4 regions of the Oceanobacillus luteolus genome follow, and region 3 is predicted to be linked to each of the others. Evidence: riboswitches for the same ligand, from Rfam matches in the RefSeq annotation. Region 3 holds a riboswitch; each other region holds the start of a gene.
The links. A riboswitch is a leader RNA that binds a small molecule or an ion and turns the genes downstream of it on or off. The one in region 3 is predicted to bind S-adenosylmethionine.
Positions count from the first base shown of each region.

Region 1: linked by a shared signal. The riboswitch ahead of ACFSBH_RS01410 (PLP-dependent aspartate aminotransferase family protein) and the one ahead of ACFSBH_RS09865 (YezD family protein) in region 3 are both predicted to bind S-adenosylmethionine.
Region 2: linked by a shared signal. The riboswitch ahead of ACFSBH_RS05470 (MetQ/NlpA family ABC transporter substrate-binding protein) and the one ahead of ACFSBH_RS09865 (YezD family protein) in region 3 are both predicted to bind S-adenosylmethionine.
Region 4: linked by a shared signal. The riboswitch ahead of ACFSBH_RS17730 (5-methyltetrahydropteroyltriglutamate--homocysteine S-methyltransferase) and the one ahead of ACFSBH_RS09865 (YezD family protein) in region 3 are both predicted to bind S-adenosylmethionine.

Region 1 is NZ_JBHUDE010000005.1:189,404-197,387, reverse strand. It holds gene hutH (histidine ammonia-lyase) at 1-263, opposite strand, end outside; gene ACFSBH_RS01430 (acyl-CoA thioesterase) at 602-1,120, opposite strand; gene cls (cardiolipin synthase) at 1,131-2,567, opposite strand; gene megL (methionine gamma-lyase) at 3,533-4,717, opposite strand; gene rarD (EamA family transporter RarD) at 4,987-5,877, shown strand; SAM riboswitch class I at 6,012-6,129, shown strand; gene ACFSBH_RS01410 (PLP-dependent aspartate aminotransferase family protein) at 6,307-7,984, shown strand, end outside.
Region 2 is NZ_JBHUDE010000022.1:26-8,009, forward strand. It holds gene ACFSBH_RS05460 (hypothetical protein) at 72-380, opposite strand; gene ACFSBH_RS05465 (acetamidase/formamidase family protein) at 581-1,492, shown strand; SAM riboswitch class I at 1,624-1,736, shown strand; gene ACFSBH_RS05470 (MetQ/NlpA family ABC transporter substrate-binding protein) at 1,825-2,688, shown strand; gene ACFSBH_RS05475 (hypothetical protein) at 3,582-4,997, shown strand; gene sspL (small, acid-soluble spore protein L) at 5,157-5,285, opposite strand; gene ACFSBH_RS05485 (TetR/AcrR family transcriptional regulator) at 5,350-5,973, opposite strand; gene ACFSBH_RS05490 (MMPL family transporter) at 6,097-7,984, shown strand, end outside.
Region 3 is NZ_JBHUDE010000045.1:7,860-15,843, forward strand. It holds gene ACFSBH_RS09850 (amidohydrolase) at 1-791, opposite strand, end outside; gene ACFSBH_RS09855 (GNAT family N-acetyltransferase) at 806-1,324, opposite strand; gene ACFSBH_RS09860 (LLM class flavin-dependent oxidoreductase) at 1,355-2,362, opposite strand; gene ACFSBH_RS09865 (YezD family protein) at 2,476-2,622, opposite strand; SAM riboswitch class I at 2,713-2,816, opposite strand; gene ssuE (NADPH-dependent FMN reductase) at 3,072-3,644, opposite strand; gene ACFSBH_RS09875 (glutaredoxin family protein) at 3,666-3,941, opposite strand; gene metE (5-methyltetrahydropteroyltriglutamate--homocysteine S-methyltransferase) at 3,973-6,255, opposite strand; gene ACFSBH_RS09885 (bifunctional homocysteine S-methyltransferase/methylenetetrahydrofolate reductase) at 6,341-7,984, opposite strand, start outside.
Region 4 is NZ_JBHUDE010000157.1:29,811-37,794, forward strand. It holds gene ACFSBH_RS17715 (S66 family peptidase) at 1-493, shown strand, start outside; gene ACFSBH_RS17720 (ABC transporter permease) at 542-1,492, opposite strand; gene ACFSBH_RS17725 (ABC transporter ATP-binding protein) at 1,485-2,405, opposite strand; gene ACFSBH_RS17730 (5-methyltetrahydropteroyltriglutamate--homocysteine S-methyltransferase) at 2,567-3,673, opposite strand; SAM riboswitch class I at 3,780-3,882, opposite strand; gene ACFSBH_RS17735 (hypothetical protein) at 3,968-4,468, opposite strand; gene lspA (signal peptidase II) at 4,866-5,348, shown strand; gene ACFSBH_RS17745 (DNA topology modulation protein) at 5,430-5,939, shown strand; gene ACFSBH_RS17750 (DUF5068 domain-containing protein) at 6,154-7,428, shown strand; gene ACFSBH_RS17755 (GNAT family N-acetyltransferase) at 7,525-7,984, shown strand, end outside.

The sequences.
Region 1 (7,984 bases), on a different contig from region 3:
TCCCCGACTCCACAAGCATGGGAATGGAGCAAATTGATTTGCAGCTGTTCCAGATCAACTTCATCGATTAAAATATTACTCAGCTTTCCAAAGCCGGTATTAATGCCGTACATGATTTTCTTTTCTTTGAGAAATGTTTCCACTGTTTGTCTGTTTTTCTCTATATTCACTTTCGCCTGTAGGTCAAGCTGCACCTTTTGCCCCGAGAAAACAACTTGATGAACATCGTCTAGTGTTAATGTATTCCCTGTTAACCGAATCATTCTACACCTCCACGGCATTACTTCACTATGCTAAAGAGACAAACGAAAAGGAGGCTATGGTTTGAAACCATAGCCTCCTCGTATGGGTTGGATAGATGTTGATTGCCAGAGCATCATAGGAACACCTCGTTTGGTGGAGTTGCTAATAATTTTAGAATATTTATTATATTCATTATAAGCGTTTTCATAGTAGATTGCAAGGGTGGAAAACAGCTAACAGATAGACGAAAGGATGAATTTTTCGGGAAGTAAGCACATCTATGTGTTTCATATTGTTAAAAAAAAGGAACGCAAGTAATTTTGCGTCCCCCTTGAATGTTATTCCATTGAAACAAGTGCTATCTTCTGTCCCAAATATAATCTGCACCGATTTCCTTTGCAAAGTTTTTTGATTTCTTCCGTCGGGAATCACGTTGTTCAGCACGCTCTGGTGCAGATTCATGAAGTGATTTTTCATAATCCGTTTCTGGATAAACCGGTGGAACCGGTGTCGGTTTGCCATTTTCATCGATTGCTACAAAGGTAAGAAAAGCAGTATTACAAACCTTCTTCTCCTCCGTCACAAGGTTTTCCGTAATGACTCTTACAAAAACCTCCATGGATGTATTTCTTGTCCACGTAACAAAGGCTTCAATTAAAATTGCATCGCCCGCCCTCACTGGGGTGAGAAAATCCACCGAATCAATCGAAGCGGTAACGACGGGATTCCGGCAATGCTTGATCGCCGCGATTGCAGCCAAGTCATCAATATGGGCGAGTAACTTTCCACCAAATAATGTGTTGTGGAAGTTCGTATCCGGCGGCTGAACATGGGTCGTTTTAATTGCTAGTGAATCAGAACAAGGTTTTGCTTTCATAATGTCCTCCTTATAAAACTGGTGATAGTAGTCTAGATACAGATTCTTTAATACGAATTCCGATGGAACGTTTTTCGTATAATTTTTTCGTCATTTGCGTAGAACGGCGAATATCATCATTAAACGCTTGTAAAAGCTCTTGCGTAATTTCTTTATCATATATAAAAGCATTCACTTCAAAATTGAGTTGGAAGCTCCGCATATCAATGTTCGCAGTTCCAACTGTGGAAATCTTCCCGTCAACGATGAGCGTTTTTGCATGTAGAAAGCCGTTTTGGTAAATATATACTTCCCCGCCCGCTTGCAATAAGTCCCCACTATGAGATAGTGTTGCCCAGTAGACAAATGGGTGATCCGGTTTATTTGGAATCATCACCTTCACATCCACACCAGATAATGCAGCAATCTGCAAGGCATCCCGCACACTTTCATCCGGGATGAAGTAAGGGGTCTGAATATAAATGGACTCTTTCGCTTCCATGATCATTTTAATATAACCATTTTTGATTTGCTCTAATTGTTGATCCGGTCCACTGGAAACAATCTGCATTCCAGCATTCCCCGCTCTTTCCGATTGATAGTATCGGTCTTCGTACAGAATCTCTTCTTTAGAAGCCTGATTCCAATCGAGGATAAACCTTGTCTGCATACTTTCGACCGCAGAACCTTTCACTCTCAGATGAGTATCCCGCCAGTAACCGAACTTTTTATCTTTACCCAAATATTCGTCACCGATATTAAAGCCACCAATATACCCGACTTTTCCATCAATAATGGCAAGCTTTCGGTGGTTACGATAATTGATTTTAAAATTAATGACCTTAGCTGGGAAAAATTCCTCAATTTGCACGCCTGCTGCTCGGAGACGCTTTTTATATTTTTTTCCTAGCCGTCTCGAGCCCATCGCATCAACCAGAAAACGAACAGTCACCCCTTCATTCGCCTTCTTGATCAACACATCAGCAAGCTTTGTCCCCAGTTCATCATTCCGGACAATATAATAAATCAAATGAATATGATCTTTGGCCCGTCGCATATCCTGCAGCAGTCGATCAAATTTCTCTTTCCCGTCGAGAAGAATATCGACATCGTTATTTTGGGAATATAGCGAATTATCCGTCCTTAAGTTCAGGTAGATCAAACTCTGATACCGCTTCATATCCTCATCACTGTATTCGAGTTTGTCATCTTCAATTTCCCGCAATTGACCTTGGACAGCTGCTTTTAAACCTAATCGGCTTTTCGTATCCCATACAAATATTCGACCATTGCTGATCGGTTTACCGAATATTAAGTAGAGAAAGAACCCGGCGATTGGAACGAATAACAAAACCATCAACCATGCCCAAGTCGAAGAGGCATTTTTTCTCTCTAAAAAGACAATGGAAATTCCAAGAATTATGTTTACTATCAAGATAATACTTAATAAGATCGTAGTTAAAGTCATCCTTGTCGCCCTCTTCATCATTCAAATTTCAGTAAAAAATGGGCCCCGCATAAAAGCGTAGGCTCCCGTTTAACAACATCCAGACTTTCCTTGCGTCACTTTCAGATAAGAAATTCATGGCTTATCTTGTTAAGGGACCGAGGAAGTCTGGCTGTAGTAAATGCTCGTCTTGTTACATCACTCCTCACAAAGCAACCTGGAATATGTATAGAAAATTGATTTACTAGTCGCTTGGCCGAAGTTATAAAAAATATTTATAAAAGCTGGGTCATTCGTGATTATATCGCCCACAAAACAAGTCTTCACGCACCCCATTATCTACCATTACTATAGCATAATCCTACTTTAAGATAAATTTTCCAGCGTGACTAAAGCTCCATTTCACAGTTCTTGGAGTACGGACAACCTTTTTCAAGTGCTCGTGACATTAGAATTCGCTTCATAACAATAGTTATGCCTTTCTTTCGTAAAAAGGCAAATCAATATGGAGGAGTATCTTGTCTGGAAGAGTAAAATTAAGTTCAAAGTGTGCAATAGAAGTGTTCTCTTGTCAGGAAGCAAAGAAATATTAGCTCAAAACGAACAAGAGAAAGGCTCTCTTGTAAGGAAAGAGATGGATTTTACCCGGAAACGTGTAATAGGAGCTTCCTCTTGTCAGGAAAAGAAAAAATTTCAACCAGAAACGTGCAATAGAAACATCCTCTTGTCAGAAAGAGAAAGAATCTTACACTGAAACGTGCAATAGGAGCTTCCTCTTGTCAGGAAAAGAAAAAATTTCAACCAGAAACGTGCAATAGAAACATCCTCTTGTCAGAAAGCGAAGAAATACGAGTTCAAAATATACAATAGAAGCACTTCCACGTCATCCAAGTACATAAGCCAACCCGCTTATCATCACTCGTATCTTAGTACCCCTCCTAAAAAAGAAAAAACATCTTATCCCCATGGATAAGATGTTCGGCGTTTTATACAACGTCTAATGCTTGCTCCAAATCTTCCCAGATATCTTCCCAAGCTTCGAGCCCTACAGAGAGCCGAATTAATTGGTCCGAGATGCCCATCTCCAACCGGGACTCCTCTGGTACAACGGCATGTGTCATTGTCGCCGGATGTTCGATCAAGGTTTCAGCATCGCCGAGACTGACGGCGATTTTGATAAATTGCAGGCGATTCATAAATTCCTGGGCATCTTGTTTCGTCCCTTTCACTTCAAACGAAATCATCCCACCATTTTGACTCATTTGTTTCTCCGCAATCGAATAATCTGCAGAATTCGGGTCACCAGGAAAATAGATTTTCCCTACTTGCGGATGTTCTCTCAACTTTTCATATATTTTCGATGCGTTTTCACTATGGCGATCCATTCGAACTGGAAGTGTTTTTAACCCCCGCAGCAGCAGCCAAGCATCGAATGGAGACATGATTCCTCCAATATCTTTAAGTGTGGTCATTGCCATATTTTCAATAAATTCTTCTTTACCTACCACTAGCCCTGCAATGACATCCCCGTGTCCGCCAATATATTTTGTCGCACTGTGGAGGACTACATCACAGCCGATATCGAGCGGGCGCTGCAAGTAAGGGGTAGAAAACGTGTTATCTACAACAACAGGAATATTATATTCTTTCGCCACTTCCACAACGAGCTCTAAATCAATCAGTTTCATCGTCGGATTAATCGGGGTTTCTACATAAATCACTGAAGTTTCGGGCTTGATTTTAGATCGAATTTCTTCCTTGGAGTCCATCATGGAAAAATCAGAGGTGATATTATATTTTTCTTTCATCATCATGAGTAAACCAAAGGTACATCCATATAAACCGGCTGAGCATAGCACATGATCATTTGCCTTTGTTAAGGACAGCAGCACCGCAGAGACGGCAGCCATTCCCGAAGCAAAAGCCAAACCTTTTTCACCATTCTCCAATCGCGCAATCCGTTCTTCCAACACACGTACAGTCGGATTACCGAGGCGCGAATAAATATAGCCTTCCTCTGTGCCATGGAAACGCCTCTCCCCTTGTTCTGCAGTATCAAAAACATAAGTGGACGTTTGGAAAAGCGGTACAGCCAAGCTCCCAAGCATCTCCTTTTCGTCATACCCCTCATGAATTACAGCCGTTTCAAATCGTTTATGATTTTTTGTCATGTCCCTTCCCCCTTTTTTCATGACAAATACTCTCTTATACCAACATATGCATATCCCAGCAAGCGGTAAATCAAGCTATCTGATAAATACTGTTACATATTATTTTACTTCAATAAACTCAATAATGAAAGCGTTTTCCTGAAATGGGTATAGATTGTTAGATTCCAATAAAATCGATTCTCAATCATTTGCCTTTTTAAAAAATTAATTCTACTATTATTTTAATATATAGACAAAGAAGGGTTTGATGGAGTTTGGAAACGAAGGAAATGAGATTGGGCACTTTGTATGCTTTCAGTGCTTATTTACTTTGGGGATTTTTGACGATGTATTGGAAGTTCCTTGGAAATGTAAATCCGATGGAGGTATTGGCACATCGGATTGTATGGTCTTTCGTTTTCATGATTTTTTTATTACTAGTCATTAAACAGTTCCGCTCCTTCCTGAAGGAATGCGGTAAATTATTTAAAAATCCAAAAGATTTATTAGGGATTACAACTGCTTCTCTCCTCATTTCAACGAATTGGTTTTTATTTATTTGGGCAGTAGGCAATGATTATGTACTTCAGGCAAGTCTCGGTTATTACATTAATCCGTTGATGAGTATTTTCCTAGGCATCGTCGTACTGCGGGAAAAGGTAACTGGAAAGCAGACGATCGCATTCTTGCTTGCTATTGTTGGTGTTCTTTACCTGACTATCCGCGGCGGAGTTTTTCCTTGGATTTCACTTGTTTTTGCATTGACATTTGCAATATACGGATTGCTTAAAAAGAAAATCAATATAAGCGCAACGCATGGACTTACGATTGAAACGATGATTATTACACCTATTGCACTTGGTTATCTGTATCTTTTACCATCAAACAGTTTTACTTTTTCACCTGTCTTCTCATCGACAAATCTCTTGTTATTCGGCGCTGGAATCATCACGGCCATCCCACTTTTATTATTTGCCAAGGGGGCAAAGACGATTCCTTTATCGATGGTAGGTATTTTACAGTTCATCGCACCGACGATTATGTTTTTCTTAGGGGTATTCGTTTATCATGAACCTTTTTCAACAGATAATTTTATCGCATTCTTATTTATTTGGTCGGCATTAATACTATATTTGAACTCGGTTTACCACCACCCCGCTAAACATCGAGCAAATGCGTAGAAAACATTAATTATTTTTAATAAATATTAAAAGGGTTGACATTGGTCAAAGTAAAGCGTTATAATCATCAGTAAATTTATAAAAGATTTTCAAATACAGCAACAGTGTCAATTTGAAAATCTTAAACAATTAATCTCTTATCAAGAGCGGCGGAGGGACTAGGCCCGATGAAGCCCGGCAACCTTGAAGTAAGCACGACTTACTTTTAATGGTGCTAAATCCTACAGATCGACCAGATCTGGAAGATAAGAGGAGGAATGGTATAGAAAACTATACGCCCTCTTCTTAGGAAGGGGGCTTTTTTAATTCCCCTCCCTTGCCAGATAAAAAACGGAAACACCTTTCTTGAAAGCAATCCAAGCAGGTGCTTTCGCAGAAGGTAGCTAGACAAGAAAACATATCTTGCCAAATAACAAGGAGGAATTTACAATGTCAGAATTCAATTTTTTCGATTCAGAAACACTAGGATTACACGCAGGTCAGGAGCCTGATCCAACAACAGGTGCTCGAGCACTTCCAATCTATGAGACTACCGCTTATGTTTTCCGTGATACGGAGCATGCGCAAAATTTATTCGGTTTAGCAGAGACAGGAAACATCTACTCTAGAATTATGAACCCAACAGTTGACGCTTTTGAAAAGCGTATCGCTGAGCTTGAGGATGGGGTCGCAGCTGTAGCAACTTCTTCAGGAATGGCTGCCATTACTTTCGCAATCCTTAACGTCGCTACTGCTGGTGATGAAATTGTTGCGGACGCGAACCTATACGGTGGTACGTACAATCTTTTCGTCAACACGCTTCCAAAATATGGAGTTACGGTAAAACTAGTTGACGGTTCGGACCCAGAAAACTTCCGCGCAGCAATTACAGATAAAACGAAAGCACTTTTCGGTGAGACGATTACGAACCCAAGCCTTAACGTATTCGATATTGAAGCAGTTGCTGAAATCGCTCATGAGAACGGAATTCCTTTGATCATTGATAACACATTCGCTACACCATTTAACGCAAAACCAATCAGCTGGGGTGCTGACATCGTTGTCCACTCTGCCACAAAGTGGATCAGTGGACACGGTACAAATGTTGGTGGCGTCGTTGTTGATGGTGGTCGTTTTAACTGGGATAGTCCAAAATTCCCTGAATTTACAACACCAGACGAAAGCTATAAAGGTGTACGCTATGCAGATCTTGGCGCTGTAGCTTATGCATTAAAATTACGTGTTACCCTTTTACGGGATATTGGTTTCACATTAAGTGCACAAAGCGCGCATAATTTCTTCCTTGGTCTACAAACGTTACAAGTACGTATTGATCGTCATATCGAGAATACGAAGGAAGTTGTTTCTTACTTGAATAACCACCCTGCAGTAGAATGGGTAAACTACCCAGGTCTAGAAGGGCATCCTTCATACAACCTAGCGAAAAAATACTTGATCCGTGGCGGTGGTTCAGTTGTGACATTCGGCATCAAAGGTGGACGTGAAGCTGGCCGTAAAGTAATTGATAATATTAAACTATGGTCACATGTAGCTAACGTTGGAGATTCAAAATCTCTCATCATTCACCCAGCTTCTACTACACAACAACAGCTATCGGATGAAGATTTGAAGAAGAACGGTACACCGGTTGAACTAATCCGTCTATCAATTGGTCTCGAATCACCAAAAGATATCTTAGTTGAACTGGACAAAGCAATTGCAATAGCTACTGGAGAAGAACCACAAATCAAGACTACTGAAGAAGACGTCGTGAAATGGTTGCTTCACTCTCCATTTGACCGCTCTGAGGAATTAAGACAAAAAACAGTTGCTGTGTCAGGAGTAGAAGAAGCGACGAAGAAAAAACTTGCAAACTACGGATTCCAAGTCGTTTCTATTGAAGATGACGTTGATGTCCTTGATGCATTAGTAGTGAATGCTCAAGAACTTCCGAAAGAAACAATTGAACAGCTAATTAACAAACAAGGAAAAGTACTATGGGTTGAAAATAAAGTGGCTGATGCAGCTGTAGAAAATGTAAAAGCCGCTGGAATCCAAGTCATTCAAGACAAATCTATTGCCGATGAATTAGATCGAGTTCGTGGCAGTAAGTTAGTGAAGGAAACAG
Region 2 (7,984 bases), on a different contig from region 3:
AACACCTCCGAATTAGTATTGGTTTGATTATACCATTTCGAAGGTGTTTTTTATTGTCTCATTTTATTGTGTTAGTCTATTTGGAGTCTGGGCTTCTTCCTCTTTTTCGCTTTTTTTTGTTTATATGCGCACCAAGCAGTTTTTAAGGAGGAATATGTACCTATTGCAGCAGATCCATAAAATGCCCCCATAAAAACTCCAGCCCATAAATCTCCACGATGACTAATAAGGATAGATATTAAAAAGCCTAAGATACTTGCGATTGTAGGAAAATATTGTCTTGGTATCGGAAACAATTTAAAACACTGCGTCAATATTAAAACTGCTGGTACTGCAAGAACGCCATCCAAAATGTTTGTGTGAATCGTTGGAAATTCCAAGACTATTCCTCCTATCAAGCTTCAGTTTGACTTGTAAAAGTATAACCGAGAAATGGGATTTCATACACTGACAGTTGAATTCAGGATAAACTAGAGTACAAGTTTTGGAAATGCGAAGAAAGTGCATATAATCTGAAAATTTGATAGAATACTATATAAATCTTTAAGTAGCATTAACCGTATACACAGGAGGAGAGTAAATGGCAACAGTTATCACAAAGCTCAATAAAGACACAGGCATCATATATGAATTCAACAAGGAGAATAAACCTACAAAAACAGTAGCACCAGGAACCACCTTAACAATTGAGACTTATGATTGTTTTGAAGACCAAATCCAAACAGAAGATACTGTAATTGAGAGAATTGACTGGAACCGGATTAATCCGGCAACAGGTCCGGTGTTCATAGAAGGTGCAGAGCCAGGGGATATCTTAAAAGTTAAGATTGAAAAAATTGATGTTAATGATCAAGGTGTAATGGCAGTCGTACCTGAATTAGGTGTAATGGGTGATTCCATTGAAAAAATGGAAGCGAAAATCATGGAAATCAAAGATGGTAAAGTTCATTTTAATGGTGTGGAAGCCCCATTGAATACAATGGTTGGTGTAATTGGTGTTGCTCCAGAAGGGGAAGGAGTGAATTCCGGTACTCCAGGTGCTCATGGTGGAAACATGGACAACAAGATGGTTAAGGAAGGAGCAACCTTATATTTCCCAGTTGCTGCAGAAGGTGCATTATTTGCTTTAGGTGATCTTCATGCTGCAATGGGAGATGGTGAAGTAAGTGGTTCCGGAGTCGAAATTGCAGGGGAAGTTACTGTAACGCTGGATGTAATCAAAGGAGAAGAAATTGTACAGCCCATGCTAGAAAATGATGAAGTATTCACACAAATTGCTTCAGGTGAAACTTTAGACCAGGCAGCAAAGCTTGCGACTACATTAATGATTGAACGCATTGCTCAGAAATCAGGCCGCCCGATCAGTGAAGTGACGATGCTGATGAGTATGAATGCCCAGTTAGAAGTTTGCCAAATTGTGAACCCTCAGAAAACCGCACGGCTAGTTGTCCCGAAATGGCTACTGCAACAGTTGGATGTAAATCTGATTTAACATTCTGATTCTATTTACCTATTTGTGATTTTTATCATGAAAAGCGAAAAAAGATATAATAGTTTGACAAATAATCGAAATGCTCTATAATAGCAAGCAGAGTAATTTTTTGCAAAAAACTAAATAAATGGAACTTATCAAGAGTGACCGAGGGACTAGGCCCAATGACGTCCAGCAACCCCTAACATAATGTTAGGTAGGTGCCAATTCCTACAGAATGGATTTTCATTCTGAAAGATAAGCTGAATAATTTGTATCGGTATGTCTTTCAGAAGTGAAAGGCATACTTTTTTTGTGGAAAATGAAAGAATATAAAACAGGGGGAAATACAAATGAAGAAAAGATTACTATTACTTGCTTCACTTCTACTCGTCCTATTACTTGTTGCATGTGGAAGCGGGGATGAGGAAACGGATAACGAAGCAGCAGCGGAGACAAATGGGACTACCGAAGAAAATAGCAATGCGTTGAGTGAGGACAAGTTGGTTGTAGGTGTAACAGCTGGTCCGCATGAGCAAGTGTTTGAAGTGGTGAAGGAAATTGCCGCAGAAGATGGGTTGGAGATTGAAATCGTATCATTCACAGATTATATTATCCCAAATACTGCACTTGCTGAAGGAGAGTTGGATGTCAATAGTTATCAACATAAGCCATTTATGGAGCAATTTAATGAGGACCATGGAACGAATCTAGTAGCAGCATTCCCAACAACGTTAAGTGCGATTGGTGTCTACTCTAATACATTAAATGATATTAACGATACACCTGAAAATGCGAAGGTTGGTATTCCAAACGACCCGACAAATGGAGCGAGAGCACTTATAATTTTTGAAGAAGCTGGCTTGATTGAACTCGATGAGGAAACAAGGGAAAATGCAACACCGCTTGATATTGTAACGAATGATTTGAATCTGGAATTTATTGAACTCGATGCAGCACAGCTTCCAAAGATGCTTGATGAAGTGGATTTGGCTGTGATCAACGGTAATTATGCACTTGAAAATGGCTTGGATCCATTGAAGGATTCACTTTTTACGGAGTCTTCGGATTCTCCATATGTGAACCAATTGGTTGTTCGCGAGGAGAATTTGAATGACCCGGTAATCGAAAAACTAAAAAGTTACTACTACTCTGATGAAGTAGCAGAATTTGTTTTGGAAGAGTTCGAAGGTGCTTACCAACCTGTTTGGAAATGATTAGGAAAAGCAGCTTGATAGAGGAAATAAAGGTAGACTATCATTGTCCAAAGGGTTGAAATGAAGTACTCTGATGAGCTGAATCGGAGTTAGAAAAATGAAAGATGAAATTGTTTACTGGACGAATTCTTAGCGAATTCGTCCTTTTTATGTATATACGATATCTGAAGGAGATGTGAGAGGCTTTTTCATTACCTCAAACGGTAAAGTTATAGGAGAGACGTCATGTAAGATATTCTCGCGTTCGATTAGGGGGGTGAATTGTAATGGCTAAACAAACGTAAGATGTTGTCACGTTCGGTTAGGGGGAGAATTATTAAGGCTAATCGAATGTAAGACATTCTCACATTTGATTAGAGGTAGAATTATGATGTCTAATCGAACGTAAGCTGTTCTCACGTTCTATTAGAGGGTGAATTATGATGACTAATCGAACGTAAGCCTTTCTCGCGTCCGATTAGAAGTAGAATTATGATGACTAATCGAACGTAAGCCTTTCTCGCGTCCGATTAGAAGTAGAATTATGATGTCTAATCGAACGTAAGCCGTTCTCTCGTTCGCTTAGAAGTAGTCTAATCGAACGTAAGCCATTCTCTCGTTCGCTTAGAAGTAGAATTATGATGTCTAATCGAACGTAAGCCGTTCTCACGTTTGATTAGAGGCAGAATTATAATGTTTAATCGAACATAAGCTGTTCTCTCGTTCGATAAGAAGTAGAATTATCAAGTTCTAATCAAACGTAAGCTTTTGTCACATACATTTAATTATGAATTTGTAAGTGGGAATAAACCTAAATTGAGATTAAATTTATTTGATTTCAACACCAGTTCCATGTAGCGTTTCACCTTGTCCCAGCATAGGCTATAGCATGTTCAAGGAGAGGAAGTGTACGTTTGGAACTGACCATTGCTCATTTACTCTATGGCTTGTTTACTTTGTTGATTATAATGACAATGATTTTCCGGAAAGGTGTGGTTTTACCGACTTTACTCGGAACCTTTATTATCGCGTGGGTATATAAGGGGAGTGTCGTTGGTGGATTTACGTCGATCTTCCATGCGAATTTAGTTGCTGCGCAAGAGTTGTTCAGTATATTTTTAATCATTACGTTCATGCTGGCTCTCCTGCATTCTTTACGTGATTTAGGTGCGGATCGAAGGATGATTCAACCTATCCAGAAACTGATGGTGAATGGCCATATTTCGTTTTTCGTATTAGTAGCAGTCACTTATATTATTTCATTGTTTTTTTGGCCGACACCTGCTGTTCCATTAATCTGTGCATTACTTGTTCCAGCAGCCATCCGAGCTGGATTGCCTGCAATGACTGCTGCAGTTGCCATTGCACTCGCTGGACAGGGGATGGCACTATCCTCAGATTATATTGTGCAAGTGGCACCAAGTTTGTCTGCTCCTGCTGCTGGGGTAGATGTCGAGTCTATAGCTGATAAAGCGTTTGTCATGTCGTGGATTTCTGGTGGAGTAGCGATTCTCTTAGCTTACTTATTGAACAGGAAATCCATCCGTTCTAAAGATGATCCGTTGAACGAAAAGGATCTGAAAACACTGCAGACTACGGAAGAGTCTACAAATAAAGTGAGAACTGCTCATCTGACCACTTGGAGTAAAATCTTTGCAATATTAGTTCCTTTATCTCTCCTTATCGTCGTTATTTATATGATGTACAATAAGCTGTTTGCTCAAAGTGGTGATCTGGTCGGGGGAGATGGTGCAGCCTTTGTTGGCGGTGTAGCAGTAATTCTATTATTGTTGTCGACAGTTGCTTTTGGAAGGCATCATGCCTTAGATTACATTAGTAATCATATTACAGAAGGATTTGTGTTTGCTTTTAAAGCAATGGGGCCGGTTATTCCGATTGCAGGCTTTTTCTTCTTAGGAAGTCCTGAGCTTTCCGGCAAGATACTAGGGGTAGAAGAAGGACCCGCGCTATTATTCGATTTGGTCACGGCCACTCAAGAATTCTTACCGCAGAGTGCTTTACTTGCAGGGTTAAGTATACTGGTAATTGGTATCATCACAGGGCTGGATGGATCGGGATTCTCAGGATTACCTCTTACCGGTGCTCTGGCAGCTTCCTTGGAAACAGCTTCCATTGATGCGTCCACATTAGCTGCAATTGGACAAATGGGAGCAATCTGGACAGGTGGCGGAACAATTATTGCATGGTCGTCACTAATCGCCATTGCCGGTTTCTGTGGAGTGTCTGTCATGGACTTGGTCCGTAAAAACTTCTTCCCAGTCATTATCGGTTTGACAATTATGACATTCATTGCGGTGTTTTTTCTATAATAGTCTCTGGAGTCATTCTTGGGAATGGCTCTTTTTGATTTAAAAGATCGATATCGACTTTCCGTACCATGTTTAATATGCTATTCGGAAAGTATGCCCCCTTTTGAAAACGGGATGATACAACATTCTGTATCCAAAAGGGGGCAATCTATTTCTTCATTAAATTTTAGTGTTTCTTTTCTTTGCACGCTGTTCCAATTGTGATTTAGGCTGTTGATCAGCCACATCCTCTGAATGGCCTTGTGGATTTACACTTGATCTTGCTTTTTTACCTTTATTCTTGGACAATTGCCACACCTCCAGTAATAGTGTTGCAATTTCATTATTTTATATGCATGGATTGTAGCCTTTTTCAATTTCCTCCCGCTAATCCATTCCAATAAAAATCAACTAATTCCTTTGCTAAATCTTCCACAGAATCAAATGAATTTTGATAGCTTTCATCCATTGAATTTTTGACGGTCAATAAATTTACAAAAACCAGCGTCGCAAGCCGTGGGTTGCATTTTCGGATTTCTCCCCGCTCCATGGATCTGGTTAGAGCGGATTCCAGTTCATTGTATAGCGCATCTTCGGCTTTTTTCATTTCTTCCATTTGCTCTTGTGATAGCGTAATTTTGGCTTCCTTCATGAATGTATTAATATCTATATCAACAGTAGCTTTCAAGTGTGCACTTGCAAATTGGAATAATTGTGTTTTTAAGGGTTCGTCAGTAGACAAGATCGCAGAGGATCTCTCTCGAATACGAACCATAAGTTTAATCATACTATCCATAAAGAGATCTGTTTTCGTTTTATAGTAATAATAAACAGTTGCTTTTGTGACATTGCATTTTTTGGCTACGTCATCCATTGATACATGCTGAAAACCTTTTTCTAAAAATAGACCAGTAGCTGTATGCAATATTATTTCTTCCGTTGCCATCGCTCCTTGTTCCTTACGTGGACGGCCTAATGCACGTTGCTTTTTCTTCATCGTTCATCCATCTCCAAAATATTAATGTAAAATAATTATAACATATGAATTTTATGCTTGATTAATTAACTGTCGGGTATATATAATTATTGAGTACTTATTTTTTAAGTAGAGAGGAATGGAATTGTGAAAAATTTACTTAAGCGCTGGGGTGGCTTTGTTGCCGGTCTAAAAACACGCTGGCTTACGATTTTTATATGGATCATCTTAATAGTAGCTGTATCCTTCATTTGGCCACAAGTGAATGAGGAAGAGACAACAGATCAACAGTTGCTCCCCGATGATATGATGTCGGTTGAAGCGTCAAAAATCGCAGCTAAGGAATTTGCCGACGGCTCGGGAACTCCATTGCTGCTTGTATGGCATCGTGATGATGGGTTGGAGATGGAAGATTTTGAGCTCATTCAGGAGCTTTATCAAGATTTAGAGAATGAACCACTTGATAAGCAACAGACGATACCGCCATTTCACCAAATGCCAGTTGAAGCGTTGTTCGGGAGTGCTTCAGAAGATGGAGAAGCTCTAACTACTCCAATCTTTTTTGAAGGTGGAACAACAACGGATGAATATAGTGTCATCTTGGAGGATTTACGTGCACTGATTGAAGAACAGGCTGGAGAAGAGATTACAGAAAAGGACTTGGATGAATCAGGTCTTCATCTTCGTTTTTCCGGACCAGTTGGAATTCAGACAGATACCGTTTCTTTATTCAGCAACGCAGATATTGCATTATTGATTGCTACAGTTGTTATTGTATTTGCATTACTAATTATTTTATACCGTTCACCGATTCTAGCTCTGGTACCACTTGTTGCAGTGGGTATCGCTTATGGTGTCATCAGTCCACTACTCGGTTTCTTGGCAAGTAAGGGTTGGATTGAAGTAGATGCACAGGCGATTTCAATTATGACTGTATTGTTATTTGGTGCTGGGACAGATTACTGTTTATTCTTGATTTCCCGTTATCGAGATGAATTACGCCATGAAAGAGATAAATATGTCGCGCTGAAAAATGCGATGAGTGGTGTAGGTGGCGCAATTATGATGAGTTCTTCTTCAACAGTAATTGGTCTATTGTCACTTGCGCTTGGAATTTATGCATCATACTATCGTTTTGCTGTTCCTTTCAGTTTATCCATTTTTATCATGGGAATTGCAGCGCTTAGTGTTCTCCCGGCCATTTTGGCGTTACTTGGTCGATTCGCCTTTATTCCTTTTGTACCCCGACCTGAGGAAATGATTCAAGAAATGGAAGAGAAAAAAGGGAAGAAACTACGTCGTCCAAAAACAACGAATAAATTTGGTAATAAAATAGGCAGTTTGGTCACGAAAAAACCGTGGACTGTTATTCTTGTCACTTTAGTGATCCTTGGTGGATTAGCTGCGTTCGTGCCGAAAATCCAATACACGTACGCCTTGCTTGATTCATTCCCGGAAGATATGCCGTCTAGGGAAGGTTTCACCCTCATTTCTGAACATTACCCGCCAGGGGAAATTGCACCACTAGAGGTCATTGTTGATTCGAATGGGGAAGAAGTGGATTTAAAAGTTGAACTTGAAGAACATCCATTTGCTGAGATTGTATCGGATGCAGAAGAAGGTTCGGAAAACAGTGATATTAAGAAATGGGAAGTGACGCTTTCCATTGATCCATATTCTGCAGATGCAGTAGAGAGTATTCCTGATTTTAAAGAAATTGCGGCAGAGGCATTAGCAGCTGTGGATGTGACTGATGCAGAGGATCAAGTCTGGATAGGCGGGGAGACGGCAGGGCTCTATGATACTGACCAGGCAACTAGTCGAGATCAAAACGTTATTATGCCTGTACTTCTATTGATACTTGCAGTGATGCTTGTTATTTTCCTACGTTCTATCGTTGCGATGGTATACCTATTGTTTACGGTCATTTTATCTTACGCATCAGCCCTCGGACTTGGTTGGATCGTTCTTCATTATTTCTTTGACGTATCCGCCATCCAGGGGACGATTCCGCTTTACTCCTTTGTATTTT
Region 3 (7,984 bases):
ATAATTTCTTCGCGAATTTGATGATTAAACGTTCGAGTCGTCCCCTCAAGAATCACTTCACTCGGGATGACGTTCCACGTACTTCCGCCGGTTATTCTTGTCACGCTTACTACAGCACTTTCCAAAGGTGAAACATTTCTGCTGACAATCGACTGTAGGGCTGTAACGATTTGTGAGGCGGCAAGGATGGGATCTTTTCCATTTTGCGGAATAGCGGCATGACTTCCTTTCCCAGCGACTTTAATATGAAATCGATCGACAGACGCCATTAGCGCTCCAGCTTTTAAACCAATTGTGCCAACTGGTAAATCGGGTTTATTATGGATGCCAATGATGGCTTCGACCCCTTGAAGCTGGCCATCATTAATTACCTGTTCCGCTCCTCCGCCTATTTCTTCTGCCGGCTGAAACAAGAATCTAATATTTCCTCTCAACTTATTTTGATTCTTTTTTAATAAGGAAGCAGCACCAATTAATGCGGCTGTATGGAAATCATGTCCACAAGCATGCATGACACCTTTTATTTTTGAAGCGTAAGGTAAGCCAGTTTTTTCATGGATTGGCAATGCATCGATATCAGCTCTAATTGCAATCGTCGGTCCGGGAGATGCTCCTTCTATTTGGGCAAACACCCCCGTTCTTAAGCCTGTTTTTCTTATATTAATCCCTATCTCTTCTAACTCTTTTTGGATAAACTTCGTTGTTTCGAATTCTTTAGTTGATAGCTCCGGATACTGGTGTAAATGACGTCTAATTGAAATTAAGTAATCATTCAAATCCGTTTTAAACATGGCAGTTCCCCTCTCTATAAATCCAACCTATAGCATTTCGATACAATATTTCCTCTTGAAAAATCCTTTGATACCTCTCTTTTGAAACCAAGCTTTTCATAAATTTTGATTGCATGATGCATGAAATCAGTTGTATGCAAATATATGCTCGATTCGCCGAGAGCTTTTGCATCATGAATGACAGTATTTAATAAAGCATGGCCAACACCACGACCTCTTGCGCGGGGATGAACTCCGAGTAGCCGAATAATCGGTGCCTCGATTTTAAGCTCTGGAATTGCATATGCCTTTTCTCCAGATTGAAATAACTGCAAAGTGCCTAAAACTTCTTGATCCAGTTTGGCTACTAGAATTTTATCTACATTCGGATTATCAATAGAAGAAACAATTCTCTTTAAATAATCCTCCCACGCTTGAGGAGGGAAATAGCTTTCATACTGTTGGTAACTTTCAATCAGAACACGCCGAACGTTCTCCATATCCTCTCTAAGCAACTCATTGACACTGACTGGATTACTAATTAATTTACTCATGGCTGTCCTCCATTTGATAATCAATCAAGATTATATTGATTCCACTTTCGCTGCAACTTCACGTGGGCTCAATAGTTGGAACGAACGAAAACGCTCAGCTTCTCTTCGAATCGGAGTATGCAATATAAATTCATCGATATGATAGAGATGTTGAAATCGAATTAGCTCCCCTTTCACATATTCTGGTGTTCCAGCTATGATATTCGCTGCCTTTTCTTGTACTTCAAAAGGGCCTTCTGCTTGTTTCTCATATGCCAAAACTTGCTCTTCCGATTGAACGGTCAATGTCCGGCCGTCATGAAGATGAAGGCTGAATAATTTATGCTCCGCCGCTAATTTTTCTGCTTCGTCTTGGGTAGGTGCTGCAAGGACTGCTAAAGAGAAAATAAACTTCCCTTCTCTGAAATTCGATTTAAAGTTATGAACTGTTTCATGAAGTACTTTATCGTCATTATTTAAAAATCCTGCGTAAACAAAATTAACTCTTAAATCAGCAGCAAATTTGGCACTATTAACACTTCCTCCAAGTAAATAAATATCCGGCTTCTCATCTGGCCTTGGTAAAGCTTGAATACCTGCTAATGGATGGTCATGCTCAACCGTTTCATCTATCAATTGTTTTAGAAATGTGAAGCGCTCATTGAAATCATTTTTATTATTTGATTCACCATTTTGTAATGCTTTCGTAGACAAAGGTAATCCACCAGGAGCCTTCCCAATTCCTAGATCTACTCTTCCAGGAGCGAGAGTTGATAAAACATTAAAGTTTTCGGCAACTTTATAAGGACTATAATGTTGTAGCATCACACCACCAGAACCAACTTGAATCGTATTTGTTTGTGCTAACAAATGCGAAATTAATACTTCTGGTGAAGAACCTGCTACCTGCTCCATGTTGTGATGCTCCGAAACCCAGAAACGGGAGTACCCCCATTCTTCAGCTCTTTTTGCCAGTTGTATCGTATGCTGAAATGCGTCAGCTGCTGTTTTTCCATTAAAAATTGGACTTTGATCAAGAATCCCAAGTTTTAAGCTCATTATTTCTCCCCCATTCCCTCTAAAAAATTGCAAAAGGCAGCTTTCCATTCAATAATGAATGGAAAGCTGCCTTTAGTTGTCTAATCGGCATGCTTCATTTCGTTTGATGATTCTTACCTTGTAGTTTGGTAACGTAATTTTTCAGTTGTTTCTATTTGTGTAATTTCATCGTCATGAACAGTTATGATTAAGGATCCAAATTTAAGTTTTTTCAATTCGGTTACGATGTCTAAGATCTTTTTGTCAGTTACATTTGCCATAGAATCTCCTCCTTTATCAAAATATTATATAGAAAATTCAAAAAACCTCTTCTATACAAATAAGAAGAGGTTTTCATTTATATCATTCTCTTCTTATCTGCCAGTCACATCGACTTGCTGGAATTGGCACGGTGCTATAAAAGTCCGTTGCCGAGGTTTCAAAGGGCCAGTCCCTCCACCTCTCTGGATAAGAAATACTTTATTTAGTTTTTTATGTTGTAAGTAGTACTTTGTTAAAGCTTATAAATCTTTGAGAATAATACCTTTATTCTAATACTGTACATCTTAGCATCCCTTTATTATCTTGTCAAGGAAAATTCAGGGAATTTTTTATAAATTCCGATGTTAGACGTTAATGCTTATAAATATGGCCACAACATGTTCAAATTGATAATATTTCCTTAAGTAGCTCATAATCAGAAGCCTATTGCTACTTTCAGAAATAGTATTTAATAATGACTTGCACTTACTACATCTTTTTCTGATATAACTGGCACATCAACTGAAATCTTCCTCATAAAATAATTAAGCTGCTTCTTCGTTCGATTTAACATAACATTATCAATTATAACTTCACTGCCAGTCTTGCTTATTTCACTATCTTGGAAATATAGTCCTTTTAAGCTATGTGCTTTTACTGTTGCCAGTAGAGGATTCAATGCATAATCGAGCGCGAGTAAATGCGATGAACTGCCTCCTGTCATCACCGGTAGTACAAAAGTATCTTGTAAAACATCTTGGGGCAGCAGATCAAACAGTGCTTTTAATACGCCGGAATATGAAGCCTTGTATACAGGGGATCCAACGATAACACCATCCGCTTTTTGCAGTTCCACAGAAATCTCTTTTATCTTAGAACTGTTGAAGTTTGCAAAAAGCAGGTCCTCTGCATCGAAATCTTTTACAGAAACATGGTGAACAGAAAATCCTTCCTGCATAGCGAGGTCTCCTAAATAATAAAGAATGCGTTCTGATCTCGATAACGAAGATGGACTTCCAGAAACAATGACAATTCTCCCCATAGTCATTCCCCTTTCCAATTTTTAATGGATGCCCTTCAAGGCGGTGTTTTCCAGTGCTTTCTCCAAATGTTCAATCCCAACTTCTGTTACCGCTTCATATACATTCCCTTGACCAATCTCGACAACTGGTACATGGCGCACCCCATACTTAGCTTGTAAAATATCTCTCCTGTCATCCTTTTCCGTTACATCTATCGTTTGGAAAGCTAAACCTTTTTCGTGTAGATATGTTTTTACTTCCGTGCAATAACTGCAACCTTGTTTGGACCAAACTACAATTGATAGATTATTTGCCAACGTAGTCTTCCACCTCTCCCTAAGCATAAATTTATATTGTTACTTTTACTTGACGTGCCTCTTTTGCAGCTTGCACCATTACTTCCAATGCTGCTACAGTTTCTTCTTCTTTGCGTGTTTTCAGTCCGCAATCTGGATTAACCCAAAACTGCTTTGGTGAAATGGTTTCTAATGCCCGGTCAATATTTTGTTTTATTTCATTGACAGATGGAACCCTTGGACTATGAATATCATAAACACCGAGTCCAATCCCTTTTCTGTACGTGTTTTCTTCGAAAGTTGAAACGATCTCTCCGTGACTTCTCGATGACTCAATCGAAATTACATCAGCATCAAGTGCATCAATACAATCAAAAATATCCTCGAAGTTCGAATAGCACATATGGGTATGAATTTGTGTATCTGCATCAACGCTTGCAGTAGCTAAACGGAATGCATATGCAGATACTTTTAGATATTCTTCCCATTTGGCCCTGTCTAGTGGCAACCCTTCACGTAAAGCAGGCTCATCTACTTGAATGATTTTTATGCCATTCTTTTCTAATGCAACAACTTCTTTTTGAAGAGCCAATGCAATCTGCTTCATCGTTTCATAACGATGACTTGCATCGTGAACGAATGACCAGTTCAAGATCGTTACCGGTCCAGTCAGCATTCCTTTTACAGGACGATCGGTCAATGATTGTGCATAAACACTTTCTTTTACCGTAATTGGTTTTTCCCAAGATACATCACCGATAATTAGCGGCGGTTTCACATAACGTGAGCCGTAAGATTGAACATACCCATTTTCCGTTACAATAAATCCGTTAAATTTATCACCAAAATATTCAACCATGTCATTACGTTCGAACTCACCATGGACAAGAACGTCAAGATCCAATTGTTCTTGGATATCAATCCAGCGTTTAATATTATCCTTTACAAATTTTTCATATTGTTGATCTGTAATTTCACCTTTACGCCATTTCGCACGGGTACTTCTTACTTCTTTTGTTTGTGGTAAGCTACCAATCGTAGTTGTCGGTAGTAATGGTAAATTCAAACATTCTTCTTGAAGTTTTGAGCGTTCTTCAAAAGATACATTCCGTTTTGCATCTTCTGGCGTCAGATTTTTTATTTCCTCGTGTACTTTGTCATTTGAACGATAGTTTGCTTGTAAATTATTCCGTTCGGTAATTGATTTCTGAATTTCTGTCTCGATTGCTGCTCTACCTTGTTGCAATCCTTTCGTCAAAATTACAATTTCTTCTAGCTTCTCATCCGCAAATGATAGGCCCCCAAGAACTATCGGATCAATCTTTTGTTCCAGCTTTTTCGTGATTGGAACGTGAAGTAAGGATGATGACGGCTGAACGATTAGCTGATCTTCATTTATAAATTGCTTAATTGTTTCTAAAAGCGTCAATTTTTCTCCAAGCTTTGCCCGCCATACATTGCGACCGTCGACAATGCCTGCAGCGAGTACTTTATCTTTCGGAAATCCATATTCTTGCAATAAACTTAGTGAATCTCCGTGCACGAAATCAAGTCCTATCCCCTTTACCGGTAAATTAACAATCGTTTCATAATCGGATACTTTTTCAAAATAGGTTTGAAATATAATGTTAATCTCTGGAACTTCTTCGGCAAAAGTTTGATATACTTTTTGCGCTGCTGCCAAAACATTTTCAGCCACATCGGTAACGAAAATCGGCTCATCAATTTGCACCCACGTAGCACCGGCATCGACCAGTTCTTTCAGAACCTGAACATATAATGGAAGAAATGTATCCACCAGTTCGCTAAATTGACTTTCTTCGTATCCTTTTGAAATCTTTAAATAAGTGATTGGTCCTAAAATAACAGCTTTTCCATCAATCCCTAGTTTCCCTTTCGCTTCGTTATAATAGTTGAGTGCTCGATTTTCCGCTAATGTTGGTGTTACATCATTTAATTCCGGAACGATATAATGATAATTTGTATTGAACCATTTAGTCATTTCCGACGCAACGGCATCATCGGCACCCCGTGCAATTGCAAAGTAAGTGTCCAGGTCCACTTTACCTCCCGTATAATGGAAACGTTTTGGCACAACTCCAAAGGTTGCTGATGTATCAAGTACCTGATCATATAGTGAAAAATCTCCAACAGGAATGAGATCAATTCCTATTTCCTTTTGCTTCTTTAAATGGTGAAGTCGAACTTCTCCTGTTTTTTCCAATAGTTCCGCTTCTGTGATATCACCATTCCAGTAGCTTTCAAGTGCCTTTTTCCATTCCCTGTTTTCCCCGATTCGTGGATAGCCTAAATTTGAACTTTTGATCTTCGACACATTAATTCCTCCAATTTTTTATATCTTTTCTCGCCATGAAGCGATTTTTATTAGTTTGGTTTGTACAATCAACGGTTTATGATGTCTAATATGCAACTTTTTCCAATACCTTCGTTTTTTCGCGGATGTACTCGACAAGTTCGATTGTAATGTCATAGCGCATAAATGGTGTAATCAAATAAATTCCATTAAAGTGTTCCAGCGCTGTATCGATTAAATCTTTTGATATCGCAATGCTCTCAGCAGTTGATTGTGCTTTATCTCCTGCCACTTTTCTCATTCGTTCACGTACTTCATCCGTCAGCTTGATTCCCGGCACTTCATTATGGAGAAACTCAGCATTTCTGGAAGTAGTAACCGGCATAATTCCTAAGAAAATCGGAATGTCAAAAATAGCTGTTTCCTTTTTTATTTCAATTATTTTTTCTGTACTATAAACCGGTTGCGTTAAAATATAATCCGCACCACTCGAAATTTTCCTTTCCAATCGTTGTACTGCTTTCTTCAGATTAGCTACGTTCGGATTAAATGCTGCGGCAACACTGAAGTCGGTTTTTTCTCTTAATGATTTTCCTGAAAATGAAATTCCTTTATTTCCTTTTTTGATTAGTTCGATCAATTGAAACGAATTGACATCAAATACCGAAGTCGCGCCGGGGAAGTCACCAATTTTCGTTGGATCTCCGGTAATCACCAGCATTTCCGTAATACCGAGAGTATGCAATCCCATTAAGTGTGACTGTAGTCCAATTAAATTACGGTCACGGCAAGTTAAGTGAACGAGTGGTCGAATACCTTGTTCTATTAATAGCTTTGCAACGGCAATATTGCTGATTCTCGGTGTGGCAAGGGAATTGTCCGCAAGCGTAATCGCATCAGCTCCTGCCTGCTTTAACGCTTTTGCCGCCTCTATATATCCAGTCATTTCTAAATGTTTCGGGGCATCTAGTTCAACGACAACTGTATGGCGTTCTATCGCAAGTTCTGGAATTGTTTTTCCTACTCGGATTCTTTCAGTTAAAAAATTTCCTTCTTCTGGTTTCTTCACATTTTTTTGTTCCAGTGGTACTAAACCTTGAATTCCCTCAGTTAACGCACGGATATGTTCCGGCGTTGTACCGCAACAACCACCTATTAGCCGAACACCTTGATCTCGTAAATCACTGGCACAAGTTTTAAAGTAATCCGGTTTATTTTCATAAAACAACACACCATCACGATAAGCGGGCAGACTCGCATTTGGATAAGCTGCTAAGTATGCATGTTCATGAAGTGGAACCGACTCAAGCGATCTAACCATTTGTGATGGACCAAGCCGACAATTTGTACCGACAATATCAGCACCAAGACTTTCTAATTCTTTTAATGCATCTGCCAATGCCAAACCATTTTCAATCACACCTGGTTCATGCATGGATACATTCGCTATAATCGGTAAATCTGTTTCTTCTCTGGCAATTTTTAAAACAGTCCTTAATTCATCCAAGCTGTAATACGTTTCTAAAATCAGACCATCTACACCTTCCAGTAATAAACAATATAATTGCTCTCTAAAACTACGTTTAATTTCATCCTCCGTTACGGTTAACGTTTGCCCCCCGTGAATCCCTCCTATACTTCCTAAAACATAGACTTTATTGTTACTCGCTTTCCTAGCGATTTGAACAGCTCTTTGATTAATTTTTTTCACTTGTTCTTCCAATCCATAACGTGCCAGTTTAATATAATT
Region 4 (7,984 bases), on a different contig from region 3:
TGACAATCCGACACCACAAATTTATCATCTGACAGAACCAACAGAATGGAAGGTCCTCTTAGGAAAGGATGCCCAAGTGGAAGGTCGATTACTTGGTGGGTGTATTGATGTAATCAGACATCTAATTGGAACAGAATATGGTGATGTAGCAAATTTCCGTAAACAATTCACCAAAGGGGAACCAATTCTTTGGTATTTTGAAAACTGTTATTTGAATACAACTGATTTGAGGAGAACCTTAGTGCAGATGAGATTGGCAGGTTGGTTTGAAGGTTGTGCGGGTATCCTGTTTGGCAGGAGTCCGGCAAACGACACTGTGGGTAATTATACTATAGAAGATGTTTATCAAGATTTATATGAAGAACTTCAATTACCGATTATTTATGATATAGACTGCGGACATGTCCCTCCACAAATAACCTTTGTGAATGGAGCTTATGCGAAGGTTGAAGTGAGAGAAGGTAAAGGAAAAGTTTTGCAGCATCTTATATGATAGAGAAAGGTTCCGACATTTTAATCGGAACCTTTCTTAGTTTGCATATTAATAGCCGGCTACATCCCGTTTCGTAAAGAATACCCAAGAAAGTGCGACGAATATGACATAATAGATTACTAACATGGTGACGGAGAAACCTAATGTCATCCCTTCCATTAATGGTGTATTTCCATTAACATATTGGGAAAGGTCTGTGTTTGCAAATAAAATGTATTTAGCCCAGTCACGCTCTATGAAGAAAAAGACAATTTGATTTCCTGCAAGCATGAGGAATATGGCTAGTCCAATCGCTAAGGCACTATTTCTGAAGATGGCAGAGATCATAAAGGCGAAAGTGGCCATCATGAGTAAGTTGATGAGACTGAATCCATATCCCGTAAGAATTTCACCAATAACAGAAACATACTCGATGCCCTCGTTTTTTTCAAGGACAATATGAGGGTTCATTCCATCGAATCCAAATAGAATGAGACCGACAATCCATGAAAAGAACAGTACAAAGAATGCTGTAATAAATGAAAAAAGGAGTACAGAGCTGTATTTTGCTATCAATATTTTTGTTCGTGAAATCGGCCGGATAAGGAGCAGCTTTATCGTACCCCAGCGGAATTCATTAGCGAGAATACCAGCTGCCACGATAATAGTGAATAGGCTGACTAGTGAAAGCAGCATTTCATTTTCCATTACAAATTGCCATGCGCCATAACTCACTGGTATAATATCATTTTCCAAATAGTAATTATTTTGCTCGATGAGGCTTTGGTTGAATTCCGCAATTCCTGGAAATTCTTCAGACTCATCCAGTAAGCTTTGGTTCTCGGCTTCAAGAGTTTCTCTCCAACTATCCTCTTCATACGTCATATATTCTCCGTAGGATTTGATGAAAATGCCAAGGCCAACAATAATAATTCCTACTATAATATACATCGCCCAAGTGGATTTCAATCGATAGATTTTAATCAGTTCATTTTGAATGAGATTTATAAAATTACCCAATGACATTCTCTCCAATCAAATCAAAGAATTTATCCTCTAAGGTTGATTTCGTGACACTGACCTCATAAATGAGAATATTTTGTTCCACAAGATTTGAAATTAAAGCCGGAATATGTTCTTTTTCAATTTCGAAAGTAATCTTATTATTCGTTTGTGCAGCTGTAGTTTTCTCATTAATAATTTCTAAAGCTTTATCTAATGGTGTGGCTTCCATCTCAACTTGCAGCAATGTTTGAGTTGTTGAAGATGTGTTCTCTCGGACATCTTGTGTAGCAACAAGTTCTCCATTTTTAATAATACCGATTCGGTCACACATCAATTCAATCTCGGATAAGAGATGACTGGATATAATAACTGCAACGTTCTTTTCGGCCGCCAATTTACGGATGTATTGTCTGATTTCCCTGATACCTGCTGGATCAAGACCATTTGTCGGTTCATCTAGGATTAATATAGAAGGCTTGTGTAAAATGGCTTGGGCAATACCAATCCGTTGCCGCATACCAAGCGAATATCGACCAACTTTTTCGTTCAGTGCCTTTTCCATACCTACGAGTCTAACAGCTTCATCGATATCTTTTTGCGTGACTCCTGGAATCATTCTTGCATACTGTTTCAAATTTTGAGCACCGGTTAAGAATGGATAAAGCTCAGGGTTTTCAACGATAGCGCCTACTTCGCGAATTGCCTGTTTAAAGTCAGATTTTATACTTTTACCGAGAATATGTATGTCACCTTCCGTGATTTTCATAAGTCCAACCATCATACGAATTGTCGTCGTTTTCCCGGCACCATTTGGACCAATAAAACCAAATACTTCTCCTCTATTAATGGAAAATGACAAGTCTTTGATAATTTCCTTTTTGCCAATCCGCTTACTTACATTCGTCAATTGCATAGCAATTTCTGGCATTCTTTTCCCTCCCATTTCTTTCTACCATGTTGTACGGAGAGAAAGCAGTATTGGTTTCATAATTTTGGTAATTAATTTCCATAAAAAAATAAAAAGGTGATCGGTTAGAGAATATTCTACCAACCGATCACCTTTTTATGAATCAGATACTCGTGTTCCGTTTATCCCCAAATTTCTTTCGATAAATCCACAATGTACTTCAGCTTTGACCATTGCTCGTCTTCTGTAAGCTTGTTACCATGATGGGTAGAGGCAAATCCACATTGCGGGCTCAAAGCAAGTTGTTCTAACGGGACGAATTGTGAAGCATTTTCAATTTTTTTCTTGATTACTTCTTTATCTTCGAGTTCACCAGCTTTAGATGTAACAGCACCAATTACAACTTGTGCTCCACCTTTTGGTACGTGTTTTAATGGCTCGAATGAACCGGAACGCTCATCGTCATATTCAAGGAAGAAACCATCCACTTTTTCTTTAGCAAATAAAGTCGGTGCAATATCCGCATAACTTCCTTTGAACGCCCAGCTTGAACGATAATTTCCGCGGCATAGGTGGGTAGTGATGATTAAATCTTCTGGTCGATCTGCAATAACATCATTTACAATTCGAACTGCAAGCTCAATTAATTCTGCTTTAGAGTATCCTCCTGTATCGATTAACTGAAAATCTTCGGAAGAAAGGCCGGCAATATATACATCATCCAGCTGTAAATAACGGACACCAGCATCATAGAATGCCTTTATAGCATCACGATATGCGCTGACGATATCATTAGCATACGTTTCAAGATCTGGATAAATTTCTGGATTACGAATACCGACCTCGAACAATTGGTTAGGACTTGGAATGGTTTGCTTCGGAATTGCGCGGTCGCCGACAATATCCTTAAATTCAAGAAAATCTTTTATGAATGGATGGTCCGGATCAAAGGAGATTTTTCCTGTATTACGCACATGGTAACGGTCCGTCTCAATTCCATCGAATGTGTATCCTTTTTCTGTTTCATATCCTTCTATTCCATTTAAACCTTCAAGGAAGTCCAAATGCCACCAACTACGACGAAACTCACCGTCTGTGACAGCCTTTAATCCAACTTCAATCTGCTTGTCTACTATTCTCTTTATTTCTTTCGTTTCAATTTCGCGTAGTTCAGATGCAGAAATTTCACCTTCTTTCAAGTCCTTTCTTGCTTGATGCAAGTTTTCAGGTCGTAAGAAACTTCCTACATGGTCTGCTTTAAATGGAGCCTTTACTAATGTTTTTGTCATATTGATCATCCTCTTTTTAAATTATTTGGAATTTCTGCTCGTTATTGCTAAATAAAAAAACCTCTTCTCAGATAAGAAGAGGTTTAGGCACCGTGTCTAATTTCTCTTCTTATCTTCTAGCGAATTACGCTACTGGAATTGGCACAGTACTATGTAAGCCTGTTGCCGAGGTATCAATGGGCCAGTCCCTCCACCTCTCTGGATAAGAAAGTTTTGTATTAAGTTAATTAATAGAATATACCGAATCGAAAGGAATGTCAATCTTAAAATAAAATGGATGCATTTTAATAAGGATTAACGACAATAGACGATAATTTCTTCTGGAGTAGTTAGGGCGGGTATGCTTTTCGATGTATGTGTATAAGTAACAATAAGATTTCTCTGGGCAGGATTTTGATTAAAGGCTTGCCCGTTTGTTAAAAGAATGGGTGTGTCAGGGTTAACATGTAGTTTTAAATTGCCATCACCGCTGACTAGATCATCATCAAAATAGTCTACCTTGACGTGGGTGGAAGGTGACTCTTTTACAATAATCAATGCGTAATATTGTGGAGGATAGATTAGTATTACTGGTACGTCGCCATCCAAATATCCTGTAATCTGGTCTCCAACCGAAACCATTTCATGATTGACGAAATACGTATTTGGACCAGCTATAAAATTAACAATCATCCCCGTTTCATTTTGAACAGTGATGAACTTATGACATCCGGTCTCTTCATCGGTTGGATAGAAGGGGTAATCTTCCATATGTGTAATTAATCCTGTAAAAGCTTGAAAATTGATTGGACTCATGATTAACGCTCCTTTAAAAAAGTAGGCTTGTTACAACTTATGTGAATAAATCATTTGGGTGAATGGGTGAATACCTTTACCTATAGCTGACTCTATATAAAGGATACAATACGAGTTATGTAAAAAATACCAAATAGTTCTACACTTTCTTTCTTTTTCGATATAATGAAGTTAGTAGAAAGATAGAATGGAAGCTGACTCGCGAAGGAGAGAGTACTGTTGCTATTCAGTAAATGTAAGCTATGTAACGGAAGGGCTAAGAAAGCGAGAATTTATTGGGACGACAATGGAAAGAAAATAAAAGTTTGCTATAAATGTATTCCTTATGCAGAAAGAAGAGCATATATTCTTTATCGAAAATAAAAGGTTTATACAACCTTTGGGAAAGAAGGTTATCATGTTATTTTACATCACTGCAGTTATTGTTCTTTTGATCGATCAAATCACAAAGGTTTTAGTTCGCTTAAATGTCGAAATGTACGAGAGGTTAACGTGGATGGGGATTGAACTTACCTATATTGAAAACAGTGGAATGGCAGGTGGATTTTTCCCCGGCTATGCAAGGGTATTTGGTGTCATATCCATCTTATTTGTAATGTTTGTCTTCTATTTAAGGAGAAACAAGGCTTGGCGCGGGCCCATTATTAATATAAGTATGGGCTTCTTGGTCGGTGGAGCGATTGGTAATGGAATGGACCGGTTAATATTTGGGCAAGTGACTGATTTTATTGTTCGGGGAAGCGGGATTCTTAATATAGCTGATCATGCACTTGAAATAGGTATTGTTCTGCTTATTGTACACGAGCTGGTTCAATGGTTGCGACGTAGAAGAAATCAGGAAAGCAAAGAAGAATACGAAGGAGACGAGTATGTTCAGTAATATCGGACACTTTACTGACCAGAAATAGAAACGACAGTCAGACTCTGGAAACATATAACCAACGAACAGAGGAGGATGGTCATGAAAAAAGTAGCCATCATCGGTTCAGGTGGAGCTGGAAAATCCACATTGGCCAGGCAACTGAGCGAAAAAATAGGTATACCCGTTTATCATTTGGATGCAATTCTCTGGAAGCCAAATTGGGTGATGACTTCGAAAACGGAACAACGGATGATCCAAAATGAACTTATTACAAGAGAAAGCTGGATTATTGATGGAAATTATGGCAGTACATTGGATATAAGGTTGAATGCAGCAGATACGATTATTTATCTGGATTTACCAAGAACCGTCTGTTTATATCGAGCCATAAAGAGACGTTTTCAATATCGTAACCGGACGAGACCAGATATGGCAGCTGATTGTAAAGAAAAACTGGATATGGAATTTCTAAAATGGATTTGGAATTATCCCAAGGTCAAAAGGCCAGCTATCTTGGCTATGTTGAAAGAGCTTTCTAATGAAAAAAATGTCATTATACTCTCGTCGAGAAAAGAGATTAAACGTTTCATAGAAAATGGGGATAGCTGATGTTCTGATACCTGTTTTTGACACTCGCCAAATCGTTATGGAAATGTATCGATAGAATTAAGTTAGAAAGTCATGAGAGAATTGGCACGATTAAAAGTTAATAACGAAGAATTTTCCAGTACTTAGTAATTATTTTTAAGAAAAGGAATAGACAATTTCCTTCGTTGTAGTAAGATTACCATTGTATTCCATACAACGGAGGGGTAAAAATTTCATGAGTAAAAAACTGTTATTATTTATTGTTATGTTTTTCTTTGCAACTATCATTGCTGCTTGTGGAGAAAGTGATGGGGGAGAAGCTGAGGTCGATGCAGCAGATGAAGAGGAAGTTTTAAAAGAAGAGGAACCAGAAGAAGAGGTTGAAGAAGAACAGCCGGAAGAAGAGGAAGAACCTGCAGAAGAGACTTCGGTAACTGCAAGTGACTTTTCTGAATTGATTGCTTTTATGGAAGAAGAGACAGAAGGAACTGCGACCGTTTTATATGAAAGTAAAGAAGCACAAACCCATGAAATGGAAGGTGTCTCAGTAACATTAGATGCTTACACATTAGTGGAATTACTAGATTTTCATCGCGATTATAGTATTCCTTTTGATGATCAAAATAATGGAGCGGTAATAATTGCACAATATACGGTGAAAAATAATACAGATGAAGACTTACATTATATGACAAGCTACTATATGTCTTATGTTGGTGCCGATAAACATTTGAGTAATTACCAGTATCTTTTACCGGAAGATCAACAATTACCAAATCTACTTTCCCCGTCCAATGATTATTTCTTAGAAGCTGGACAGGAAATCGTTGGTTATTATGCATATCCGATTGGTGAAGATCGCTTAACAGAAGTACTTGAAGCTGGGAGTGTTGATGTAGAAATAACGACACCACAAACAGATAAGGACGATTATTCATCTATGATTGGATCACCTGGGCGTTTTACTCTTCCACTTGATGCAGAAAGCGCAGAAAAGGAAGCAGATAAAGCAGCGCAAGGTTTTTATAATGATAAAGTTACTGCTGAAAACATGGGTGACAAAGAAATGTTAGAAGAAGAGGAGATTGGGGAAAGTCAAGAAATTGGTGAGGCTACAATCACATTAGACGGATACCAATTTACTAACTTCGTTCCTAATGCAGAAGAAGCTCCACGCTTTCAGGAAGATGAATTCGTTTTGTTGACAGTTAAATTCACCATTGATAATGGATTTGATGAAGATATATCAAAAACATCGATGTCATCTACACTTCATTTAAATGATGGAAAGCAATGGACTTTGAATGAAGGAATGCTGTTACCGTATCGCTATGGTGATGTAGTAGCTGCTGGAGACAGTGGAGAACTCTTACAGGTTTTCTTGTTAGATAAAGAGCAATTTGAAAAGATATGGAAAGATAAGTCCTTTGAAATGGAAATTGGTCCGATCCGAAATGAGGAGGCTCAAGATATTTCTAAGGGTGAAAAAGCGGAATTCAAATTAAAATAATGTCGAAACGTCCTGTTTAAAGCTTTTGCTTAGACAGGACGTTTTTATATTTTTAGTGCTATGATGAAAAAGTAATGTAGGAATAGGGGGAATAGAATGAACATTAGGGGAATAGAAAGATCAGATGCCGCCGAGTTGGCTCACCTAGTCAATGAAGTGGAGGCCACATCTGAATATATGCTATGGGAAACCGGGGAGAGACAAGTTACAGTTGAGAAGCAGTTGAAAATGATTGAGGAAATGAGTAAATCAAGTAATTCAACAATCATTGTTGCAGAAGTGGAAGGTTCCTTGGTTGGCTATTTGTTTGCAATTGGAGGGAATGCGAAGAGAAATAGGCATTCTGTATATATCGTTACAGGAATTCTAGAAAAATATCGAGGAAAAGGTATCGGTACTAAACTATTTACTGCGCTTGACGAGTGGGCGAAATTCAACGGCATCCATCGTATGGAACTTACTGTGGTCACGACGAATGAAGCGGGAACTCGTTTATATAAGAAATCTGGATTTGAGATAGAGGGAACAAAAAGAAGTTCCCTACTTATTGATGGAA